One region of the Collinsella sp. i05-0019-G5 genome, then DNA from elsewhere that is predicted to be linked to it. Evidence: predicted binding sites of a transcription regulator. Region 1 holds the regulator's gene; the other holds the start of a gene.
What was found. Region 1 encodes NrdR, which represses ribonucleotide reductase genes. Its sites were predicted from a motif close to AAACACNATATATNGTGTTT; they were not measured.

Region 2: nrdD (anaerobic ribonucleoside-triphosphate reductase) is a predicted target of NrdR. The motif match lies at 5,511-5,530, and genes of this name have one in related genera.

The regions. Positions count from the first base shown of each region.
Region 1 covers NZ_AP031421.1:1,382,411-1,389,829, reverse strand. Annotated here, with positions in the region: gene miaB (tRNA (N6-isopentenyl adenosine(37)-C2)-methylthiotransferase MiaB) at 1-36, shown strand, start outside; gene miaA (tRNA (adenosine(37)-N6)-dimethylallyltransferase MiaA) at 36-974, shown strand; gene hflX (GTPase HflX) at 974-2,263, shown strand; gene ACGHIZ_RS06380 (heparan-alpha-glucosaminide N-acetyltransferase) at 2,248-2,952, opposite strand; gene lexA (transcriptional repressor LexA) at 2,952-3,596, opposite strand; gene ACGHIZ_RS06370 (LysM peptidoglycan-binding domain-containing protein) at 3,760-4,209, shown strand; gene nrdR (transcriptional regulator NrdR) at 4,261-4,704, shown strand; gene dut (dUTP diphosphatase) at 4,709-5,152, shown strand; gene ACGHIZ_RS06355 (glycosyltransferase) at 5,545-6,846, opposite strand; gene ACGHIZ_RS06350 (NAD(P)/FAD-dependent oxidoreductase) at 6,964-7,419, shown strand, end outside.
Region 2 covers NZ_AP031421.1:853,810-861,228, reverse strand. Annotated here, with positions in the region: gene ACGHIZ_RS03820 (M48 family metallopeptidase) at 1-282, shown strand, start outside; gene folB (dihydroneopterin aldolase) at 289-774, opposite strand; gene ACGHIZ_RS03810 (HD domain-containing protein) at 818-1,399, opposite strand; gene folE (GTP cyclohydrolase I FolE) at 1,401-1,958, opposite strand; gene nrdG (anaerobic ribonucleoside-triphosphate reductase activating protein) at 2,025-2,606, opposite strand; gene nrdD (anaerobic ribonucleoside-triphosphate reductase) at 3,034-5,256, opposite strand; tRNA gene ACGHIZ_RS03790 (tRNA-Val) at 5,891-5,965, opposite strand; tRNA gene ACGHIZ_RS03785 (tRNA-Gly) at 5,969-6,044, opposite strand; gene ACGHIZ_RS03780 (glycoside hydrolase family 13 protein) at 6,186-7,419, opposite strand, start outside.

The sequences.
Region 1 (7,419 bases):
TATTTGTCCGGCTCCGTTGTGGGCGAGCCGCGCTAATGGTTTCTCCCAGGGCAGGACTTTCCGCCGTTGCGGTCGTCGGTCCGACGGCGGTTGGTAAGAGTGATGTTGCCGACCGTTTGGCAGCTCGTCTTTCGTCCGAAGTGCTGTCGTGCGATGCGATGCAAATCTATCACGGCATGGACATCGGTACCGCAAAGATGGCGCCCGATGAGTGTACGGTGCCGCTGCGTCTCGTCGACATTGTAGAGCCGGGTGTGGCATATTCTGCTGCGCTTTATCAGGCTGACGCTCGCGCGCATGTTGAACGTCTCCTTGGTTCGGGTTGCCTGCCGGTTTTTTGCGGAGGTACGGGGCTGTATCTCAAGGCCGCCCTCGATGAGATGGACTTTCCCTCGGGTGAACTTGAGGACGATCGTCGTATGGGCTATCAGGAGCTTGCCGAGCGTATTGGCGAGGAAGAGCTGCATGCCCTGCTTGCCGAGCGCGACCCAGAATCGGCTGCTGTTATTCATCCCCATAATGTGCGCCGTGTGATTCGTGCGCTCGAGATGCATGATGATGGTATTTCCTATGCACAGCAAAAAAGTCAGTTTAGTGTTCCGCGCGAGCATTATCATGCTCTATGGTTTGGTCTGACGCGTAATCGCGAGGTGCTCTACGAGCGCATTAACCTGCGCGTCGATCTGATGTTTGAGCAGGGTCTTGTCGATGAGGTTCGCGGTCTTATGGACCAGGGGCTGGGAGATGCCCTGACTTCGATGCAGGCAATTGGCTATAAAGAGATCATTGATGCTTTCAATGGCGTGATTTCTATGGATGAGGCTCGCGAACTCATCAAGATGCGTTCGCGTCGCTATGCCAAACGTCAGCTTTCGTGGTTTAAGCGCGATGACCGTATCGTGTGGTTTGATATGGACGAGTTTACGATCGATGAGGTCGTTGAGGACATCCTGCATCGTATTGAGGCTGCCTAATGGCCCGTTTCCCCCTTGTTCCCACGGCACCCGAGCCCGAGCGTGCCATATTAGTTGGTGTTGAGTGGCGCGACAATGCATGGCCGCTCGATCGCTCGCTTGATGAGCTGGAGCGTCTTACCCACACGGCTGGTGCCCAGTGCGTGGCACGCTTGTCACAGCGTTTGGTAAAGCCGTATCCTAAATCGTTTATCGGTTCCGGTAAGGTTGAAGAGCTGTGCGGCCTGGTGCATCGCATGGATGCCGATGTCGTTATTTTTGACGACGACCTGACGCCCTCGCAGCAATCCTATTTGGAGAAAGCCGTGGGCGAGCCGGTAAAGATTATCGATCGTACGGCACTGATCTTGGATATTTTTGGCCTGCATGCTCAGACGCGTGAGGGACGCCTACAGGTACAGCTGGCACAGCTTCAATATCTGTTGCCTCGTCTGCGTGGCATGTGGAGCCATCTCGCCAAGGAACAGACGCGCGGCGGCATCGGCTCACGCTTTGGTCAGGGCGAAAGTCAGCTCGAGGTCGACCGTCGCCTCATTCGTAATAAGATCGCTGCGCTTCGTCGTGAGCTCAAGCAGGTTGAACAGCGTCGCGATGTTCAATCCAAGAGCCGCATTGAGTCACCGGCGTTTCGCGTCGCGTTAGCCGGTTATACCAATGCGGGTAAATCGTCGTTGCTCAATCGTCTGACCGGATCTACGGTGCTTTCGCAGGACAAGCTGTTTGCTACGCTCGACCCGACGACGCGTTCGTATCGCCTGCCCGGCGGTCGTGGCATGACGATTACCGATACTGTTGGCTTTATTCAAAAGCTACCGCATGGTCTCGTTGATGCCTTTAAGTCCACGCTGTCTGAGGTTCTTGGTGCCGATCTGATCCTTAAAGTTGTGGATGCCTCTGACGAGGACTACGAGCGCCAGCTCGAGGCAGTCGATCGCGTTCTTGACGAGATCGGTGCCGGCGAGCGTTTGACGCTTACGGTGTTCAATAAAATCGATCTTCTCGATAGCGTTGATCGATTGAGTTTCCGTCGTCGCTATCCCGAGGCCGTGATGTTCTCGGCCCAGACGGGCGAGGGACTCGACGATCTCGTCGACCGTATTGCTCGCGAGGCGGCTGCCACCGATGTGTTGCTCTCCGCTGAAATCCCGTATCGCGAGGGCGCCCTCATCACGCTGGTGCATGAACAGGGAACCCTTTTGCACGAGGAATATCTTGAGGGCGGCGTTCGTATTGTTGCGAAGCTGCCGGCTCGTATCGCGCCGCGGCTCAAGCGTTATCGCACCGAGTAGACGAGCTCCAAAAAGCCCAGAATAATGGGCTGATGCAGTAGATAAAAGGGGAGTGCGTGACGTCCAAGGCTGGCGAGCTCCGGGATGGGATTGGCGTAGGCCCAGCTAGGGACGGTCTTATCGATTCCCTTCGCTATGTGTGCGGCGAAGTATCCTGCAAGATACATAAAGAAAAACGGGATGATGGGGTAGTAATCACCTGAGACAAACCCAGGGCTCGGAAATCCCAGCCACGCCAGGTAGGGGACAGGGTAGATCGTTTTGGGGATGCTCCAGGTGAGGGCAAACAACAAAAGGCATAGGGACATGCCCCATCTCGCCGATATCTTCTTAAGGACGGGATCGGTCAACGCCACGATGCCGGTACATGCGGCCATGCAGTAGATGATGCCAAAATTAACAGAATCGTCAACTGAGACAAGTGTTGTTGCCAACCAGACGACGAGTGCTGCTAAGGCGTATTTGGCGGCACGTTTGATATTGTTGCGCGAAAGGGTGCACATCCAACCCGCGATAAACAAAAATACCCAGCTGATGCTGGCGCGCCAGATGTCTTGAAAGACAGTCTGGGTAAACCAGGGCATATCCCAGTCGTACAGGTAGGCAAGATCGTAGCAAGCGTGAAAACCTGCCATTGAAATCATCGTAAGCCCGCGGACGGTATCAAAGATGGTGATGCGTTTTTGCATTACGAGAACCGGCGCATCAAGCCGACGACTTTGCCCAAGATAACGGGATTCGTTGCATAGATAGGCTCCATGGTGTCATTCTCAGGCTGCAGGCGTACGCGTCCCTGCTCCTTGTAGAACGTCTTGACGGTCGCTGAACCATCAATCATAGCCACGACAATTTCGCCGTTCATGGCACTCTTTTGTTCACGGACGATGATGTAATCGCCATTGAAGATACCGACATTGATCATTGAGCTCCCATGCACCTCAAGGATAAAGGAACCCTGATCAGTGGCGATTTCGGTCGGGATAGTAAATGTGTCTTCGATATTCTGCTCGGCCAGAATGGGAATCCCAGCCGCGACGCGACCAACGAGCGGTAGTGAGACCGTTCCGCGAGGTGCGGTGGTCTCGTCAGATTTAGAAATTGAGACAGAGGAACCGTCCTCGTTAAAGAGTTCCAGAGCGCGCGGTTTGGTGGCATCGCGCTTGAGTAGCCCGCGCGCCTCCAGGGCAGATAGATGGGCGTGCACGGTGCTGGGGGAGGAAAGGCCCACGGCAGAAGCCATCTCGCGCACGCTGGGCGGATAACCCTTCTCCTGCTGATATTCCTTGATGAAGTCGTAAATTTGCTGCTGACGCTTGGTAATTTTGCGAGCCATCAGGGCATCCTCTCTACCCATGTCAAACAAATGTTCGAATTTTGCTTGACAGGAACAACTGTTCGAAGATAATAATAACCGAACATTCGTTCTCGCGCTAGACATTTTTGTCCGCGCGGCTTGATAAAACTGTTCTCAGCAAAACACGCGAGAGGAGAACATGATGAACGCAACGAATATGGTCCAGGGAAACCTCGCCCTTAAGCTCGAGACGTCTGCAGAATACACTTTTACGGTTGTTCAGGGTGGCTGCTCCGGCTTTCAGCCTTTGACCGTAAAGCCTGCTCGCAATCAGCAGGCTGTAGCCGCGCCGGGCCGCGTTGCCCTGAAGGTTCCGACGATTGTCGCCGTTGCCGTTGCGCTTACGCTCTTCTTTGTCCTCGCTACGTCGGTCTTTAGCGCTCGTCACGCCGCGTATGCCGAGTCCGTTTCCAACGTTACCTATGAGACCATTCGCGTTCAGTCTGGTGATTCTCTTTGGTCGCTTGCCGAGGAATATCCAATCGAAGGCCTTTCCACGCAAGAGACTTCCGACATGATCCGTAACGTCAATCATCTGGAGCATGGTTCGCTCGCCGCCGGTGCGCATCTTAAGGTTCCTGCTCGTTCGTAATCATTATCGCGCTGCGCATGGTACCCTTGTTATCGTTTAAGAGGAGGTACCATGCGCTGTCCCAAATGCGGCAAGGCACATACCCGCGTCGTTGATTCCCGTATGCAGGAGTCAAATAACACCATTAAGCGTCGCCGCGAATGTTGCTCGTGTAACTATCGCTTTACAACGTTCGAACGATGCGAAGACCCAATCGAGGTCATTAAGTCGGACGGAACCAAGCAGCGGTTCGATCGCAATAAGCTGCTCGTCGGCTTGATGCGCGCCACTATCAAGCGCGATATCGACACTAAGAAGCTCAATGAGATTATCGATGACATCGAGGTCGAGCTGCGCTCTCGCACGCTGACGGCCGTTACGTCCCATGAGTTGGGTGACATGGTACTCAAGCGCTTGGCCAAGATCGACAAGGTGGCGTACATCCGCTTTGCCTCGGTCTACCGCGATTTCAAAGACGTCGATGAGTTTCTGCAAGAGCTCGACAAGCTAAGGTGATTCCATGTCCAACATTACCGTCAACATAAAGCGTCTCGACCCCACCGTCGAGCTTCCCAAATACGCCCATCCCACCGATGCCGGCTTGGATTTGCGCTCCAACGAGGACTGCATTCTGAAGCCCTTCGAACGCCGTCTGGTCTCTACTGGGCTGGCCATCGCCCTGCCCGATGGCTACGCCGGCTTCGTCCAGCCCCGAAGCGGTTTGGCCATCAAGCAGGGCCTGTCTATAGTCAATACGCCGGGCCTCATCGACGCCCACTACCGAGGAGAACTCAAGGTTATCCTCATCAACCTGGATCCCTCCAACAACATCCAAATCAACAAAGGCGACCGCATAGCCCAACTCGTCATCCAAGAAGTCCCCACGGTCAACCTCATAGAAGTAGAAGAACTAGACGAAACCGACCGAGGCAACGGAGGCTTCGGCTCCAGCGGCGTCGCCTAGGGGCGCTCGTATCCCTCCCGCCCGGGGCTTACCTATATCATTCCATGCTCAAACATTCTCGCGTCGCTTCGCTCGCTGCGAAACTGCGCGTGGAACGATATAGGTAAGCCCCGGGCGGGCGGCTACTCGCTTGAAACAATATTTACTTTTCTAGTAAGCCGATGCGACAAAGGGGCTGTCCCTTTGTCGCATCGGCTTACTGTATTTATATTTTCCTGTTTTACCTTTGCAGGTTCTAATGGAGGGGATACCGAAGTAGCTGCTAGTAAGTAAACGCAGCCGCTCTGCCGGAGCCGCCCTTATATCGTTCCACGCGCAGTTTCGCAGCGAAGCGAGAATGTTTGAGCATGGAATGATATAAGGGCGGCTCCGGCAGAGCGGCGGACATTCGACTAGCGGATATGCGCGGGCTTTCCTCCCCAGTAGAAGCGGCAGAAGGCTCGTTTACGTTTTTGGGGCTTACCTGCAAGCTCCATGGTGGCGATGGCGATGTCCTCGGCTGCGTGTGGACGGCGCAGGACTTCGCCATTGATGAGCAGTGCCTTGAGCGACTCCGGATGATCGTGGAGATGGCGCAACGTCACGATGAGTTCTCGTGCGGTGGTGACATGCATGCTGGCGCCCATGCCGGTGAGCATCGTGGTGTTTGCCTTTTCCTGGCCATAGGACTTGCCCAGCAGGATCATCGGCAGATGCGCGCACAGGCACTCGGTGACGGTGAGTCCGCCCGATTTGAGAATTGCCAGGTCGCAGCCGTGCATGAGGGCCGCCATGTCGTCCACGTAGTCTAGAACCGTGACGTTTTCGAGCTTCATGGCGTCGAAGAGCGTCTTGAGTCGGGTGGCGTATTCTTTATCCTTGCCCGGTAAAAAGACAAAGTGCATGTCCTCAAAGCTGCGTAAGAAGGGGAGCGTGTGGTCCATCGCGGCGCGGAAACGCACGTATGGTTGGGGTAAACTGGCACCGGCCATCACCAATACGACGGTTTTGTCTATGGGGAGATTGAACTTGCTGAGCTCATCTTTGCGTTTGTAATCTGAATCGAAACCGGCTCGGATGGGGATGCCCGTTATGCGGATCTTTGACTCGGGAACCTTGCGCGGGCGCAGCGTTTCGGCCATAAACTCGTTGGCTACACAGAATAGGTCGGTGTCCTTGTGGGGCCAAAAGCCTTCGACTTCGTAATCGGTCGGCACACAGATGACCGGGTAATCGATACCCGTAATTACGCGGGCGCCCACGGCAACATTGGCTGCTGTGATGTGCGTTGCGACCACGGCTATAGGCCTGCGGCGACGAATATATTCGTTGAAGGCGGGGAACATAATACGCGACCATGCCGTGCCGCCACCCCAGAGAAGATGTCCCGTAAGCGTATATCGCCAGGTCAGGTCGTAAATGGGGCGTGTGGCTCCCGTAAAAGAAGCCGCGGTCTTATTGCCGTCGAATTTAATACGTCCAAAATCAAGGATATCGAGCACTTCAATTTCAATATCCTCAGGGATTCCCTTGGTGCCGCGGATAAGTTCAAATGCTTGTGCAATCGCGTTGGCGGCGGCTTTGTGGCCCGATCCAACCGATGCGTGCACAATGGTTACTAGGGGTTTTTGTGCAGGTGAAACGGTCATTTGCTCCGGTTGGGGAGTGGCTTGCATGGGCAGGGGAGCGCTATTGCTCATCTGCGTTTGATCCATCGATAACTCCCCTTCAGCTTTGTTACGCGATTTATCATTGTAGTGCATGAGTGTCATGTTCACGTAAATTTGGGTATGAGCGCAAAGAACGCCAATCTTTCGACAGGAGGTCTCTTCATGACTACCCATCAGCCGATCGATGTTGCGATTATCGGTGGCGGCCCTGCGGGCTATGCTGCGGCCATTTATGCGGCGCGCTCCAACCTAACGACGACCGTGATTGAACAGGGCATGTCGGGAGGGCAGATCGCCACGACCAATGAAGTCGAGAACTATCCGGGCATTCCGCTCTTGAGTGGCGCCGAACTCGGTGAGCGTTTTCAGCAGCATGCAGAGGGCCTGGGAGCACAGGTTACATGGAGCATGGTTACGGGTATCGATTACGATGCCGATGCAGCGCTGTTTACGGTGCATCACGATTTGGGCGATACGTCGGCCTCGAGCGTTATCGCTTGCATGGGTGCCACGCCGCGATCTGCTGGTTTTGTTGGCGAGGATGCGTATCGCGGTCGCGGCGTTTCGTATTGCGCGACGTGCGACGGCATGTTCTTTCGCGGCAAGCAGGTTTTTGTC
Region 2 (7,419 bases), 530 kb from region 1:
CACGCATACGAAATCGCAATGGGTGTCGCCGTATCCCGCGTTTCCGTACGCAGCATGAAAACGCGTTGGGGATCATGCACGCCCAAGACCGGAGCCATTCGCATCGCACGCGAACTTGCCGCCTATCCCATCGAATGCCTCGACATGGTTGTCGCCCACGAGCTCGTCCACTTGCTCGAGCCAAGCCACAACCAGCGGTTCCACGTCCTGCTCGACACATACTGCCCCAACAATAGAGCACTTTCTCAGCGACTCAAGCAGCCACCCATAGAGACGTATTAGAACCGGTTAGCGCACACGCTCGATCTCGACACCGCAGCTTGCCAGGGGAAGACCGACGGGCGCCCAAGGCTTATCGAGCTTAACGCGCACGCCAAGCAGCAGGGGGTAACGACGTAGCAGCATCTGGGCCACGCCCTCGGCTGCAGCCTCGATGAGCTTAAACGTATGCTCGCGCAGATAGCCATCGACATCGTGGCATACCGAGCCGTAGTCAATCGAGGCGTCCAGGTTATCGTGCTCCCCCGCTGCACGCAGGTCGGCATAGAGCACCAGGGACACGATGAACTTCTGGCCCAGCGCGTTCTCTTCGGGATATACGCCGTGGTTAGCAAAAACCTCAAGACCTTCAACGGTGATGCGGTCGGCATGGCGCAGATCGTCATAGCTCACGTGGGGTACCGCCGTTGCGGTGGATATTTCGCCCCTTCCACGGCGGGCGAGCTCGGCACCTTCAGTCTTGGTTGCATTCTCGGGCAGTTTCTTATTGCTCATCGCGATCGTCTCCTTCGTTTAGAACCCCGACCGCGCAAACTAACTACACGCGAATCGACAGGTTCTTTTTATCATCGCTCCAGTTGCAAGCATTGCGCGCGGGGCATGCAAAGCAGGCGCGCGACGCTTTATCGGCCGCATAGAGCAGACGCTCAAGCGGTTGGCTGTTCACGCGCAGCTTTCGATGGCCCAGAATGGCCGTCTTAATGGCTGCGGCATCGGCCGGCTCAAACGCCACATCATCGGGCATGCCGCCGAGAATCGCATCAGCGACGCGTTCGCTTGCAACATCATGGGATATACCCGATTCATACTGTTCATCTTTGCCGATATCGTGAAGAAGTGCCGTGGCGTAGATGACCTCGCGGTCAAATTCGAGCTGTTCCTCGAGATTCTTGATCCACATAATGCGAGCGACATCGAGCAGATGGTCAATACCGTGGCGGCAGAAGATGCGCCCCGATTCCAACTGCGCAATGTTGCCCAGGTGCCGCCGAAACAGCCCGTTGGCACAAATGTAATCAATGCGAGGCATGGCATCAAAGGGGGCCAGGCCCGAAGCCATGAAGCCGCGACGCGGCGTCCCCTCATCGGTCTTCGATGTAAAGTCGTTGACGACCCTCATGCTAACGGCCCAGCATCCTAAAGAACCGCTCCTCGAGCGCGGGATCGGTCTCAAAGACGCCGCGGCGAGCGAGCGTCACGGTCTTGGTGCCAGGCTTTTGCACGCCGCGCATGGTCATGCACATATGCTCAGCCTCCATGAGCACAATCGCTCCCTGGGGAGCGAGATACTCCATGAGGGCATCGGCAACCTGTGCACACAGCTGCTCCTGCAGCTGCAGTCGACGGGCATAGACCTCAACCGTGCGAGCAAGCTTAGACAGACCCGCCACGCGACCGTTAGGGATATAGCCGATCGCAGCCTTACCATAAAACGGCAGTAGATGGTGCTCGCACAGCGAGTAAAACGTAATGTCGCGCTCGATAACTAAATCGTTCGAAGCGACGGCAAAAGTTTTGGACAGGTGCTCCTCAGCGCTCTGGTCCATGCCGCCGGCAATCTCGCCATACATACGGGCGACGCGTGCCGGCGTCTCCAGCAGGCCCTCACGAGTTGGGTCCTCGCCTATGCCCTCAAGCAACAGCTTTATGGCGGTCTCAACTTTTTCCTGATCGACCATCTGGGCCTCACTCTTCCGATTTTGCGTTCGGGCTATGGTACCACGCCCTCCGGCATCGGCCACAAGCTACATAGTATGGGTCGAATAGACCGGATCGTCTCGCCAAAGCTCCACAGCATCGCACAGCGCAACGCCCTCACGCGCGGCACGAGCGCGCGTGGTGTTCATGTCGATCACCCGCTGATTACTCGAACCCCTAAAACGCAAGGAGATATCGTGCAGGTCTTGAACGAACGGGCCGTCCACCAACATATCGAGGCAGGCAAGGATACGGTCCGTCACTTCGGTATGATGACGGCCGCCCGGCATAAGCTCCTCGAGCACGTCGCCAGTAAAGCACCAAATGGTCTTCCCCGACTCCACAGGATAGGCCGCACGCACGCGTTCGATAAAGTCAACGAGACCCGCCTGATTCTCGGGTTCCATAGGCTCCCCGCCCAGAATCGTCAGGCCATCGATAAAGGGATGGTCGAGACTCTCGATAATCTTGTCCTCGACGGCGCGATCGAACGGCTCACCCGCAGCAAAGTCCCACGCAACAGAGTTAAAGCAGTTCTTGCACCCACGACGGCACCCACTCACAAACAGAGAAGTACGGACGCCTTCCCCATCAGCAATATCGAAATACTTAATGTTCGCGTAGTTCATAGGTAACTCTCCCGGGAGGCCGGGACATATCATCCCGTCCTCAAACATTCTCGGCCTTCGGCCTGCGAAACTGCGGGCGGGACGATATGTCCCGGCCTCATGCAAAGGGTAACTCAATGAACGAAGCGAACATTGAGTATAGGGTTCGCGGTCCAATAAATACTCAGCTGCAGCTCAACCGCCATTGCAAGCAGATCGTCATTGCAGCTCAACTCATTTCCGCTAAGAACTTCGAGAAGCGAGCAGACCGCATGCTGCATCTCAGCTACGTCAACTTGGCTGAGCCGAGAGGGCCGCTTGGGCTTTTGCTCGATATGAGTTCCGCACGCAAAGAAGGCCACTTAATGTGGCCTTCGTCTTGCGCAGGACTGTCCGAAATAGCGAGCAAATGCCCAAGCGGCCCTCTCGGCTCAGCCCCGGAGCGGTATTAGAGATGCAGCACGCGGTCGCGGATCTCCTCGGTTCGACCCTGGTTCCAGAATTGAGTACCGATGTAGCCGCACGTACGACGGGCGACATTCATCTTCTCCTGATCGCGGTTGCCGCAGTTGGGGCACTCCCACACCAGCTTGCCGTCATCCTCGACAATCTTGATCTCGCCGTCATAGCCGCACACCTGGCAGTAATCGCTCTTGGTGTTGAGCTCGGCATACATGATGTTGTCGTAGATGTACTGCATCACGCGAATGACAGCCTTAAGGTTGTCCTGCATGTTGGGAACCTCGACGTAGGAGATGGCACCGCCCGGCGAAAGCTGCTGGAACATGCCCTCAAACTTGAGCTTATCGAAAGCATCAATCTCCTCGGACACATGGACGTGGTAGCTGTTGGTAATGTAGCCCTTGTCCGTCACACCCGGAATAATGCCAAAACGGCGCTGCAGGCACTTGGCGAACTTGTAGGTCGTCGACTCAAGCGGGGTGCCGTACAGTGAGAAGTCGATATCGCTTTCGGCCTTCCACTCGGCGCATTTGTCGTTCATGTGCTGCATGACGGCCATGGCAAACGGCGTGCCTTCCTTCTCGGTGTGGCTGTGGCCCGTCATGTACTTGACGCACTCATACAGACCGGCATACCCCAGGCTGATGGTGGAATAGCCGCCCACGAGCAGTTTGTCGATCGTCTCGCCCTTCTTAAGGCGCGCCAGGGCGCCGTACTGCCACAGAATCGGTGCGGCATCCGAAAGCGTGCCCATCAGGCGCTCATGACGGCACAGCAGGGCACGATGGCACAGCTCAAGGCGCTCGTCGAAGATCTTCCAGAACTTGTCCATGTCCTGATGCGAGCTCAGTGCGACATCGGGCAGGTTGATGGTCACAACACCCTGGTTAAAGCGGCCATAGTACTTAGGTTTGGTCGGGTCATAGTTCAGCGCGTTGGCAACATTGTTAAAGCCGTTGCCCGAACGGTCGGGCGTCAGGAAGCTGCGGCAACCCATGCAGGTGTAGCAATCGCCATTGCCGGCGGTCTCACCCTTAGACAGCTTGAGCTCACGCATCTTCTTCTCAGAGATGTAGTCGGGCACCATGCGCTTGGCGGTGCACTTGGCAGCCAGCTGGGTCAGGTAGAAGTACGGGGAATTCTCGTGAACGTTATCGTCCTCGAGCACGTAGATAAGCTTGGGGAATGCCGGGGTAATCCACACGCCAGCCTCGTTCTTAACGCCCTCGTAGCGCTGGCGAAGCGTCTCCTCCACGATCATGGCAAGGTCGTGCTTCTCCTGAGGCGTACGGGCCTCGTTGAGATACATAAAGACCGTCACGAACGGCGCCTGGCCATTCGTGGTCATAAGGGTCACGACCTGATACTGAATCGTCTGGACGCCGCGACGGATCTCATCGCGCAGGCGATCCTCAACGACCTCGCGAACCTTCTCGGCAGATGCCGAAACACCGAGCTCCTCAAGCTCGCGAGCGACCTCGCCGCGAATCTTCTGACGGCTCACCTCGACAAACGGAGCCAGGTGGGTCAGCGAAATCGACTGGCCGCCATACTGGGAAGAGGCGACCTGGGCGATAATCTGCGTCGCGATATTGCAAGCAGTCGAGAAGCTGTGCGGCTTCTCGATCAGCGTGCCCGAGATAACGGTGCCGTTCTGGAGCATATCCTCCAGGTTCACCAGGTCACAGTTATGCATGTGCTGGGCAAAGTAGTCCGAATCGTGGAAGTGAATCAGGCCCTCGTTGTGGGCATCCACGATCTCCTGGGGCAGCAGCACGCGCTGCGTCAGGTCCTTGGAAATCTCGCCGGCCATGTAGTCGCGCTGAACGGAGTTGACGGTCGGGTTCTTGTTGGAGTTCTCCTGCTTGACCTCTTCGTTATTGCACTCAATCAGCGACAGGATCTTGTCATCGGTCGTGTTCTTTTGGCGCTTCAGGCTCTGAACATAGCGGTAGATGATGTAGTGGCGAGCGACCTCGTAGCAGTCGAGACGCATAATCTCGTCCTCGACCAGATCCTGGATCTCCTCGACCGATACGGTGTGGCCGGCCTTCTCACATGCCTCGGCGACGTTTTGCGCCGCATAGATCACCTGGCGGTCGGTAAGGCGAGAGCCTTCCTCGACCTCCAAGTTTGCGGCGCGGATCGCATTGACGATCTTATCGATGTCAAAGGTAACCTCGGTGCCGCTGCGCTTGATGATCTTCATCCTCTTGCCTCTTTCGCATCGTAGCCTCATTGCGCTTCAGGGCCAAACGATGCCCGGCAGGGTTTGCCCCTGTCTTGCGGCGCCGTCACGCAATCTGTGTTCTCGATAACCATAGGCCCTCATGCGGACAATCCTCGCAGCCGATCAAGGGGCTCAAAGATCCATCCAAATGGGGCGAATAAGGTTCTCGCTCTCTGTCCGCCATCTATCATACGACAAAGAGGCATCTATATCCTGTATTCTTTTTTTAGTTCAAACACAACATATAGTGTTTCAGCAGGTCAAAGCAATTGGTCAATTTGCAGACGCATTATAAATGAAAGCCTCTTGGCAGACTGCTAAAACGTTATCAACCCAACTACCTGCACAGCAGTTTTGAAACCCCCTCAACCGTGCCGCCGCCAAATAGCACCAAAACCAAGCCGCTCACGCCAAAAGAATCCAAAAGATTATGCTTGACCAACATGTTGCGGTCATGATGGGCCAGGACACATGCAATCTGCCGGCACCCCTACGGGATGCGAAGACCATCGCGTAGGGACCTTGGATCAATATTTGATGACTTATTTGGCGGCGCGCTTGGTGGCAAAAAACAAAACAGCCCAGAGGACATAGCCTCTGAGCTGCGAACATTTGGTGGGCGTTAGAAGATTTGAACTTCTGACCTCTTCCGTGTCAGGGAAGCGCTCTCCCCCTGAGCTAAACGCCCAAATGGAGCGGACAACGGGGCTCGAACCCGCGACCCCAACCTTGGCAAGGTTGTGCTCTACCAACTGAGCCATGTCCGCTTACGAGGATTAATCTTACGTGATGCCCGCATCCTATGCAAGAACTTTTTTTGAAAAGTTTTGCGACGCCCTCGCGAACCTCGCGAAGACATCAGCCACCACGGAAGGCGCAGGCAAACGCAAACTCGCCGCAAGAGGCCCTTACATCTCACCGAGCATGATCCAGGCAGAGCTGTCCTGCGCGAGTCTGCCGTCTGCAAGCGCTGATGAGGTGAGCAGGACCCTGCCCGCCGGCAGCTCCACGGGTGCTGCACCGAAGTTCGTCACGCACGCCCAGCCGTTATCGCGGCGATAGGCGATGACGCCGCCCTCAGCGCCCTCGGCACCATCCGCAAGACCGGTGCGCCCGTCAAGATCGAGCCACGCAAGATCGTTGGCGCACCCGCGCAGCTTGCGCCGCAGCCAGAGGGCGTCACGATAGAGCGCAAGCATCGATGTCGGGTCCGTTTCTTCCCTATCGGCAGCATAATCGGAAAACCATGCAGGCTGCGGCAGATGGGGTGCCGCATCAGCGTCCGCCGGCGAAAACCCAAACGATCCGCCCTGCGCGGGATCGTCCGCCGCTACCCACGGCAGGGGCACACGACAGCCGTCGCGCCCCTTCTCGCGCTTCGGTCCGCGCGTATTGGTTGCACTGGGATCTTCGAGTGCAGTCCACGGGATATCAGCCACCTCAAAAAGACCGAGCTCCTCACCCTGATACACGTATGCCGAGCCCGGAAGCGCCAGTTCAAGCAAAAGGGCCGCCCGCGCGCGGCGCTCGCCGAGTTCACGGTCCTCGTCATAAGACGACCCGTCGCGTAAGAGCCAGTCGAGCGCAATCTGGTGGTAGCGCGTCGCCTTGATTTGCGGCAGGGCATAGCGCGTCGCCACGCGCGGCACGTCGTGGTTGGAGAGTACCCAGGTCGAGGCGGAATCGGATTCGATAGCCGCCTTCAAGCCCTCCTCGATTGCAGCGTGCATGTCATCATAGGTCCAAGTGGCCTTGGCAAACTCAAAGTTGAATGTCTGGCCAAGCTCGCTGGGACGCGCATAGAGATACTGGCGCTCAGGCAGCACCCACGCCTCGGCAACGGCGCTGCGCGGCGGATTATAGCGGTCGAACACGCGGCGCCACTCGCGATAGATCTCGTGGACCTCGTTGCGGTCCCACAGCGGATGGGTGCCGTCGTCAACCATGTCATCGCCCTCGGCGAGATGCCACCGGTCGAGGTCATCGCGGTCGAGATCCTTGGCGAGACCGTGCGCCACATCGATGCGAAAGCCATCGACGCCTCGATCGCTCCAAAACGCCAGGACGTCGCAAAAGAACGCGTGAACCTCGGGGCATGACCAGTCAAAGTCCGGCTGCTCGGGCGTAAACATGTGCAGATAC